3 regions of the Allobosea sp. 05T438 genome follow, and region 1 is predicted to be linked to each of the others. Evidence: riboswitches for the same ligand, from Rfam matches in the RefSeq annotation. Region 1 holds a riboswitch; each other region holds the start of a gene.

Region 1 (3,271 bases):
GGCGTGAGGAACGGCGCGAGGGTGATGTCACCGTCATCCGCGAGCCTGGCCGCACCATCATCCGCGACGACGACGGGCGCGCCATCATCCGCCGCGACGAGGACCAGCGTTTCCGCGATCTCGGCTGGCAAGGCCGCTCCGAGCGCCGCGACGGCGAGATGCGGACCGTGTTCGAGCGTCCCGATGGCACGCGTATCGTCACCGTCACCGATGAGGAGGGCCGCCTGATCCGCCGTATCCGCATCGATCGCGACGACCGCGAGGTGGTGATCATCGACAACACCTTGCGTGACCGTCCCGGACGCTTCGCCGATGATGTCGTCGTGCTGCCGCCGCCGCCGCTGCCGATCCCGCGCGAGCGCTATATCGTCGATGCCGATCAGGCCGACGAGGCACTGATCTACGAGACGATCATGGCGCCGCCGATCGCCGCGATCCCGCGTCGCTACACGCTCGACGAGGTCCGCTACTCGCCGGATCTTCGTGCCCGCATGCGCAGCGTCGATATCGATACGATCAACTTCGACACCGGTTCCTGGCAGGTTTCGCCGGACCAGGGCCAGCGTCTGGCCGTGATCGCGGATTCGGTCCGGCGGGCCCTGCAGAGCTCGCCCAACGAGGTCTTCCTCGTCGAGGGGCATACCGATGCCGTCGGCTCCGATGTCGACAATCTCTCGCTCTCGGATCGCCGGGCCCAGTCGGTCGCCGAGATCCTGACGCGCGACTTCCAGATCCCGCCTGAAAACCTGACCACCCAGGGCTATGGCGAGCAGTATCTGAAGGTTCAGACCCAGGACGCCGCGCGCGAGAATCGGCGCGTGACGCTGCGGCGCATCACGCCGCTGCTGACCGGTCAGAACCGCTGATCCCGCACGGGGCTGCTCCATGGGCAGCCCCGTTCTTTGCGGCGCGCGAGGAACCCCCGCACGCCCACGGCGGTTCCTCTTCCGGAGGGAGAGCCGATGGGAGATGCAGCCATGAAGATGTCCGCTCTGGCGATGGCAGGCCTGATGCTCGCGGGTTACTTCGCGCCGTTTCCGGCATCGGCTCAGAATGCTCCTCCTGCGGTGAAACAGCGTGCTCCTGGCGTGCCGGTGAGGCCACGTGCAGATGAGACCGTTCGGCCGCCGCCCGGCGAACGGGCCGCCCCGCCGCMCGCCGACAGGCGCGAACCGCGCGATGACGGAGCACAGGCTGGCCCGCCGCAGCCCGGTCGCGATCTGCCGATGCCGCGTGCGGTGCCGTCGATCATCAGGCCCTGATGCCGTTCAGGATTTGGCAAGGCGGGCGCATTAGCGTCGCCGGCATGAGCGACGCCGTCTCCCTTGCCCGCAGCATCGTCACGATGCAGGCCGCCTCGACGCAGCAGGCGCTGTCCGCCGAGATGATCAAACAGAACGCGCAGGCCGATCAGAGCCTCGTCACCATGCTCCAGCAGAGCGTCGACCAGAGCAAGGCGATGCTCCCGGCCGGGCAGGGCGCCCTTGTCGACCGCTCCGCCTGAAGAATTCCCGCCTTCTGATCGTCTGCCGCATCACCCGTTGCCAAGCGGCCTCGCTGCGCCTAACCTCCGTACCGTTCCGAGGGGTGCCCGCAAGGGCTGAGATGGCTTCCGAAGCCGAACCCGTCGAACCTGATCCGGGTCATACCGGCGGAGGGACTGGAACGCGATCGCAGGGCGCAAAGCCTTGCCCGCAGACAGCGACTGAACCGCTTCGACGCCGGATCTCCTGACCTGTACCAAGGAGGAGATCCCCATGAATGCCCATATCAAACCCCAGAAGAACAGCGTCAAAACCGCGCCGCAAAGCGTGACGACCGGCCCGATCATCGGCTCGCGCAAGATTTATGTCGCAGCCCCCGAACATCCCGAAATGCGCGTGCCGTTCCGCGAGGTCGTGCTGACCACCGATGCCGAGCCGCCGGTGCGCATCTATGATCCCTCCGGCCCCTATACCGAGACCGAGGCGAAAATCGACCTCAACGCCGGGCTGACGCAGCCGCGCCGGGCCTGGCTCGATGCCCGCGGCTTCCAGACCGTGCCCGGCCGGGCCGTCACCGCTGCCGACAACGGCCATATCAGCGAAGCGCAGCTCGTGCCCGCCTGCCCGGCGCAGCGCCCGATCCTCGAGGCGAAGCCGGGCCAGATGACGACGCAGTACGAGTTCGCGAAGGCGGGCATCATCACGCCCGAGATGATCTATGTCGCCCATCGCGAGAATCTCGGTCGTGCCGCCATGCTGGAAGGCGCGCGGGAGCGGCATGCCGATGGCGAGAGCTTCGGTGCCAGCGTGCCGGAATTCGTAACGCCCGAATTCGTCCGCGACGAGATCGCCCGCGGGCGCGCGATCATCCCGGCCAACATCAACCACCCCGAGCTGGAGCCGATGGCGATCGGCCGCAACTTCCTGGTCAAGATCAACGCCAATATCGGCAACTCCGCCGTCACCTCCGGCGCGGCCGAGGAGGTCGAGAAGCTGGTCTGGGCGATCCGCTGGGGCGCCGACACGGTGATGGACCTCTCCACCGGCCGCAACATCCACAACATCCGCTCCTGGATCCTGCGCAATTCGCCGGTGCCGATCGGCACGGTGCCGATCTACCAGGCGCTGGAGAAGGTCGGCGGCGATCCGATCAAGCTCGATTGGGAGGTGTTCAAGGACACGCTGATCGAGCAGGCCGAGCAGGGTGTCGACTATTTCACCATCCATGCCGGCGTGCGGCTTCCTTACGTCCCGCTGACCGCCAACCGCGTCACCGGCATCGTCTCGCGCGGCGGCTCGATCATGGCGCGCTGGTGCCTGGCGCATCACCGCGAGAGCTTCCTCTACGAGCGCTTCGACGAGATCTGCGAGATCATGCGCAAATATGACGTCTCGTTCTCGCTCGGCGACGGCCTGCGCCCCGGCTCGATCGCCGACGCCAACGACCGGGCTCAGTTCGCAGAACTCGAGACGCTCGGCGAGCTGACCAAGGTCGCCTGGGACAAGGGCTGCCAGGTGATGATCGAGGGCCCCGGCCATGTGCCGATGCACAAGATCAAGGAGAACATGGACAAGCAGCTGCGCGAATGCGGCGAGGCGCCGTTCTACACGCTCGGACCGCTGACCACCGACATCGCGCCGGGCTATGACCACATCACCTCCGGCATCGGGGCTGCGATGATCGGCTGGTATGGCTGCGCCATGCTCTGCTACGTCACGCCGAAGGAGCATCTCGGGCTGCCGAACCGCGACGACGTCAAGACCGGCGTCATCACCTATCGGATCGC
Region 2 (3,271 bases), on a different contig from region 1:
CGAATTCGGCGGGGGCGACCCGTCCGCCGCGCTCGACGAAGAGCAGCTGCGGCGAGTAGCAGCCCTGCTGCTCGTAGCGGGCGACGTCATGGGCCGCGAGCCGGGCGAGCGCCGGTGCCTTGCGGCTGTCGAGCGCTTCGCGGGCGATGACACCGAAACCGATCTTGTGGCCATGCGGCAGGAAGCGCGTGGTGACCGGCAGCTTGGCGCGCAGGGCCGCGAGCGTGTCGTTGCCGCCATAGGCCATGACGGTGTCGGCTTCGCGCAGGAAAACCGGTTCGGCGGCCGCTTCGCCGCCCTTCCACCAGACGATCGCGAGGCATTCGCCGAGTTCCGGGTCGATCTCCGCGAGGAGGCTGGCGAACCACCCCGCGGTCAACGGCTCGGCCGAGGCGAGCTTGCCCACGCTGCCCGCCTTGACCAGCAATCCGCAGATAAGGCTCCAGAGCGAGAGCGCCGGGACGTTGCCGGCCCAGACATGCAGCAGCAGTTCCGGGCCGTGGGCGCGCAGGTAGCCGCCCTTGGGCGTCGGCTGGAAACCTTCGAGCACGGCGGGATTGGCGAAATCCTCGGCTAGGAAGCGCAGGAGCTGCGGGCGCCGGAAGGTCTTGAGATAGCCGGTCAGGCCGAGGCGGACCGTCTCGCGATCATAGCCGGTGACGATCGGCAGGAGATGCTCGGCCTTGCGTCGGAGCGGGTGCCCGCGGTCGAGCAGACGCGCGACGGCGGCGTCGATCGCGGTGACGATGCGGGCGGTGTCCATCTGCTTCAGCCGGGCGCGTGCATTGCTGCGCACATGCTCGCAGAGAGCCGCGGCCTGTGCTTCGTCGAGCTCCGGCAGCGCGATAGTGACGCTTTCGCCCCAGGCACTGTGACTGACCTCGCGCCAGCGCAGCGCCTCGCGGTCCAGGCCGGGCAGATGGCCTGCGTGCTCGATCACGGCGGTCAGCCCCGCGCCGCCGCAAGGAACTCGGCAACCGCGACCGAGCAGCCCTTCGAGGCTTCGCCGTCGACGCGGCCGAACAGCTTGAAGCCACCCGGGACGATCTCGCCGGCGTCCTCGGTCAGGATCGCGGAAACGCAGTTGAAATGCGCGAGGTCGTGATGGACGATGACGCCGCGCTGGCCTTCCGGCAGGTCCGCCCCGGTCAGCGGATCGACGACGCGGCTGCGGATCCAGTGCGGGCCGGATTTGACCGAGGGGCAGGTCTCGTTTCCGTCATCGTAGAGCTGCGAACTCAGCTCGGTCATCCCGTACATGTTGATGCAGGCCGAGCGCGGCACGCCGAAGGCGGCTGCGAGCCCGTCATAGAACTCATCGGGGCCGAGCTCCCGTGACTGGCCCTTGAAGCCGCCGGTGTCGAGGATCAGGCTGCCCTCCGGCAGGGCGAAGCGCCGGCCGCTCGCGGCGAGCGCGTCCAGCACGGGCACGAAGGAATAGCTCGCGCCGAGCAGGGAATAGGGCTCACCGCTCGCTTCGACTTGGGCGAGCGTCGATAGCAGTTGGTCGAGATCGAGACCCGCAGCGTTGATGAAGACCTGTGAATCGGACGTGCCGCATTCGCGCCGGGCGAGCGAGAGATAACAGGCGAGCGAGGAATTCGGCAGTGCCGTCTCATCTGGGAAGAGGACGCCCATGCGGATGCGCTCGCGGTCGCGCATGAAGCGCTTGCGGAAGTTCACCAGCATCGAGTCCTTCCAGACATCGAGCGTCGGGTGGTAGCTGCGGCCGCGCACGCCCTGCGTCGTGCCGCTCGTCATGAAGACATGGCTAGCCGCTTCCGGCGGGATGCAGCTCAACGTCAGGTCCTTGAAGGCGGTGATCGGCACGGCCGGGATGTCGCGCCAGCGTCTCACCGAAAGCGGCGTACGGCCGCGCTGCAGGGCAAAGCGCCTGTAGGGCTCGTTGTTGCGGAACTGATAGGCGAAGACTTTCAGCGCCATCGCCTCGAATTCGGCTTCCGTGGCATCGGGAAGCGAGATGAACGCGAGGAGCGCCTCGATGATCTCGGCTTGCGTCACTGCGGCTCACTCCGTTCGGACGTTCGCGGGCAAGCCGGGAGCGTCGATCGCAACAGGATCATGGGCGCAAGCTGGAATCAGGGCCCGTGACGGCCGCATGTCCCGCATCCCTACGCCGGTATGATCCGGATCAGGTTCGGAGGGTCACCGCGTTGCCGGGCCAAAAGCCCCGCGGGCGGAATCTCAGCCTCCTAGCGAGGCCCCCCTGGGAACGGGATTTAGGTGGGGCTTCGGGCCATGGCTTGTCAAGCATTGCCGGCGCAGGGCCCGCCGCTTTCGGCGAGAAGCCGGGACATGGCGCGCATGCTGAAGAAGAGGCTCGACGCGGGCCTTCAAAACCGTTTCTGTGCCGGCCATGAACGTTCCTGCGCCGCCACCCCGCATCGCCTCCTTTACCTGCGAAAAGAAGCCGGCCACGGGCTCGCGCGGGATGGTCGTCACCAATCATCCGCTCGCCTCGGCGGCGGGCGCGCAGATGCTGCTCGGCAGCGGCAATGCGATCGACGCCGCTGTCGCCTCGCTCTTCGCGCTGACCGTCGCCGAACCGATGATGGTCGGCATTCTCGGTGGCGGCCTGAGTCACATCCGCCTCGCGGATGGACGCCATGTCGTGATCGACAATCTCTCGACCGCGCCGGGCCATGCGACGCCCGACATGTATGACTGCCTTTCCGACGAGATCGGCAGGCAACGCGACACCCGCGACCGCGAGAACGTCGTTGGCGCCAAGGCGGTTGCCGTTCCGGGCGCGCTCAAGGGCTGGTGCGAGGCGCTGGCACGCTTCGGCACGCTGCCGCTGGCCGAGGTGCTGCAACCTGCGATCGGGCTGGCGGAGCGCGGCTTCATCGTCACGCCATATCTCTCGAACTGCATCACCGACAATGCCGGTGATCTCGCCCGCGACCCGGGCCTCGCGGCGATGCTCCTGCCGGGCGGCCAGCCGCTTCAGCCCGGCATGCGGCTGATCCAGTCCGATTATGCCGCGAGCCTGAAACTGATCGCGGCGGAAGGGCCTGAGGCGCTCTATGGCGGGCGGCTCGGGCGCGCGCTGACCGACTATATGGCGGCGAATGGCGGCCTGATCGATCAGGCCGATCTGGCGAATTACCGCATCGAGATGCGCGAGCCTATCCGCGGCTCCTATCGCGGCTATGAGATCGTCGGCCCGCCGCCACCCTCCTCGTCGGGCGTGCATATCGCTCAGATGCTGAACATCCTCGAAGGCTACGACATCGGCGCTCTCGGCTTC
Region 3 (3,271 bases), on a different contig from region 1:
GCAACTGGACCAGCTTGACGCCGAGCGGCAGCATCCGCTCCAGCCAATCGGCGCTGTCGAAGATGGGGTAGAACGGATCGAGCTTCATGCGGGACGAGTCTTTCAGGCCAGGAAGGCTTTGCCCATGACGGGGGTGGAGGGAGCGGCCATGTCGCGCGCCTCGATCGGCTGCGCGGCGAAGGCCTGGCGGCCGGCGCGGATGGCGAGCGCGAAGGCCTCCGCCATCGCCGCGGGGTCGCCCGCCTTGGCGACGGCGGTGTTGAGCAGGATGCCGTCATAGCCCATCTCCATCGCCTGTGCGGCATGTGAAGGCAGGCCGATACCGGCATCGACGACGAGCGGAATGTCAGGGAAATGCTGACGCATGCTGCGCAGGCCATAGGGGTTGTTGAGCCCCCTGCCCGACCCGATCGGTGCGCCCCAGGGCATCAGCACCTCGCAGCCGGCATCGAGCAGCCGCCCGCCGATGACGAGATCCTCCGTGGTGTAGGGAAAGACCTTGAAGCCGTCATCGGCGAGGATGCGGGCGGCCTCGACCAACGCGATCACATCCGGCTGCAGCGTGTCGTCCTCGCCGATCACCTCGAGCTTGATCCAGTCGGTGCCGAAGACCTCGCGCGCCATCTGTGCGGTGGTCACCGCTTCCTTGACGGTGTGACAGCCCGCCGTGTTCGGCAGAACCTTGACGCCGAGCTCGCGGATCAGCGCCCAGAACGCCTGCCCGGCGCCGCCGGCCGATTCCCGCCGCAGCGAGACGGTGACGACCTCGGCGCCCGAGCGCTTCACCGCCTCGGCCAGGATCGCGGGAGACGGATACTGCGCTGTACCGAGGAAAAGCGGATTCTGCGGCTCGAAACCATAGAAGGACGCCATCTCAGCCTCCCTGCATCGGCGCGACGACCTCGATGCGGTCGCCATCGTTCAAAGGCATCTCGGCCCGCTTGCGCGCCGGCACGAACTCGCCGTTCACCGCCGTCGCGACGATGCGGCCGCCATAGCCGAGCTCGGCCAGCGCCTCCGCCAGCGTCTTCGCGGCGATTTCCTGCGGCGCGCCGTTAAGCAGCAAGGTCATGCAGCATCTCCGGTCTGGATTGCGGATTGGACACGGCTTCCGCCGCCATCCACGCCATCGCGGGGCTGAGCAGGAAACCGTGGCGGTAGAGTCCGTTGACGTGGATCACCCGCCCGCGGCGTGTCAGCCGCGGCAGGTTGTCGGGAAAGGCCGGGCGGGCATCGGTACCGATCTCGACCACCTCCGCCTCGCCGAAGGCTGGATGCAGCGCATAGGCCGCGCCGAGCAGCTCCAGCATGGCGCGGGCCGAGATGCGGCTGCGCTCCCCGCTCTCGATCATCGTCGCACCGACCATGAAGAGCCCGTCGGCACGCGGCACGATGTAAAGCGGGATACGCGGGTGCAGCAGACGAACCGGCCGCGACAGGCTGATATCGTCGCTCCGGAGCAGCAGCATCTCACCCTTGACGCCGCGCAGTTCCGGCAGGACATCGCGCGCAGCCAGCCCGCGGCAGTCGAGGACGATATCGGCATCGAGATCGGCCGGTTCGACCGCACTGTCGAAATGGATGACGGCGCCGTTCGCGACCAGCCGCTCGCCCAGAGCGGCGATCGCCTGTCGGGGATCGAGATGCGCCTCCCCAGAGAAGAACAGACCGCGCGAGAATCGCCCGGCGAGATCGGTCTCCAGCCCGGCGATGGCCTCGCCGTCGATATCCTCGAAATGGCTGGTTCGCTGGCCGAAGCGGCGCAGCTCCGACCGATCCCGGCTTGGCGCGACGACGAGCGTGCCCTTGCGGACGACGCCGCCGGCATGACGCTCCCACCAGTCGGCTGCCTGCTGCCCTAGCCGGATCACCGGCTCCTCGGCGCTCTCGCCCTCGCACCAGGGCGCGAGCATGCCGCCAGCATACCAGGAGCAGGCCTCGGCCCCGACGCGCGGGCCGCGTTCATGCACGGTGACGTCAGCGCCGCGCGCCAGCAGTTCGGTGGCGCAGGCGAGACCGACGACGCCGGCGCCGACCACCGCGACTGTCAGGCCTGACTGAGGACGTGCTGCCGTCATGCTTTCCCTGCTCCCGGGAAGGCAGCGGCCTGAGGCGCGAGCAACTTGTCTGCGAGCCGAAGACCGTTCCCTTCGCCGGCATTACCCGGATCAGGTGCGATGGGTTGGCGCAAGCCACGCCTCTCAGCCTTTCGGCACCCCAACGGACAACAGCAATTTAGTGGCAGCGCCGCCGGGGAGCAAGCCAGGCCGGCGCAGGGCTCCGTTGCGGCGGCCTCTTACCTCTCGAGCACTCCCTTCACACGGGAGTGGTCGAGCGCCGCGTTCGCGCGAATGCACAGGTCGTACGAAGGAAGTTATCGGCGAGGCTTGTCAAAGGCCTCTGCAATCAGGCATAGAGCCTCTCGCCGGAGACGTGGCCGAGAGGCTGAAGGCACTCGTTTGCTAAATGAGCATACCCCACAAGGGTATCGAGGGTTCGAATCCCTCCGTCTCCGCCACTTCTATCTGCACTAAGCAGATGATTTAATTGAGAAATCGGGGACCGGAAGTTGCGGATACCCAAACACTCCCTCTCGCTCGCAAGTCACCTGGGTGGCGCGAGGTGCGATCATTCATTGAGCAATGCGCTCCGGTTCGCGCCATAAGCAGACTCTGGCTGCCGCCCCGAGCCAGACATTCACAGGTTTGCCTTCGTGGTCTGGTGGCGCCCCAAGTGAGACATTCGCCACGAGGCGCCTGACAAGCGGGGTCGGCCGCTTGCCGACGTCTGAGATGTCTGCTTAAGGGCGTTTCACTTCGGCAACGTCCCGCTTCCGGGCCTGGCCAATCATACCAAAGGCGGTTGAATTCCAGACCGCATTGGCGAAGCAGAAGTAGATCTGTTGCCGCAGTGGGCGAGCGTCGGCGAGCTGCGGATTGCTTCGACCAGCGGCTGTCGCCGGAGATGCAGCGTCGTGACCCGCGCCTTTGGCGCGAACGTCGATCGACTTGTATGTCCGGCCGAAAATCCCATACTAGGCTATAATATTTAGTATTCGAGCGCGTGTCCTCGCGGGAGGAGTATCATGCGAGCGCGGAGTATCCTGGGTTCCTCACCGGTTGCTTCGGCCGCAGACACACCGTGCGAAACGGGGGCCGCCGGCATTCCCCAAGCTGAAAGCGTCAGGGCTCAGCTTGGTCGCATCCTGAAAAGCCCGGATTTCGATGCGACGGAGCGGTCGCGGAAATTTCTGGACTATGTTGTCGAGGAG

Evidence for each region. Region 1 has a riboswitch for thiamine pyrophosphate ahead of thiC (phosphomethylpyrimidine synthase ThiC). Riboswitches for the same ligand answer to the same signal wherever they lie in the genome.
Region 2: another riboswitch for thiamine pyrophosphate. It lies ahead of AC1DIN_RS10340 (LuxE/PaaK family acyltransferase); the one in region 1 lies ahead of thiC (phosphomethylpyrimidine synthase ThiC).
Region 3: another riboswitch for thiamine pyrophosphate. It lies ahead of thiO (glycine oxidase ThiO); the one in region 1 lies ahead of thiC (phosphomethylpyrimidine synthase ThiC).

What each region holds. Positions count from the first base shown of each region.
Region 1 covers NZ_JBFTKQ010000007.1:94,139-97,409, reverse strand. Annotated here, with positions in the region: gene AC1DIN_RS16040 (OmpA family protein) at 1-866, shown strand, start outside; gene AC1DIN_RS16035 (hypothetical protein) at 1,262-1,504, shown strand; TPP riboswitch at 1,574-1,678, shown strand; gene thiC (phosphomethylpyrimidine synthase ThiC) at 1,758-3,271, shown strand, end outside.
Region 2 covers NZ_JBFTKQ010000003.1:400,633-403,903, forward strand. Annotated here, with positions in the region: gene AC1DIN_RS10335 (acyl-CoA reductase) at 1-940, opposite strand, end outside; gene AC1DIN_RS10340 (LuxE/PaaK family acyltransferase) at 946-2,022, opposite strand; TPP riboswitch at 2,112-2,239, opposite strand; gene ggt (gamma-glutamyltransferase) at 2,378-3,271, shown strand, end outside.
Region 3 covers NZ_JBFTKQ010000002.1:119,426-122,696, forward strand. Annotated here, with positions in the region: gene AC1DIN_RS04360 (thiamine phosphate synthase) at 1-88, opposite strand, end outside; gene AC1DIN_RS04365 (thiazole synthase) at 103-873, opposite strand; gene thiS (sulfur carrier protein ThiS) at 875-1,072, opposite strand; gene thiO (glycine oxidase ThiO) at 1,056-2,051, opposite strand; TPP riboswitch at 2,129-2,230, opposite strand; tRNA gene AC1DIN_RS04380 (tRNA-Ser) at 2,428-2,518, shown strand.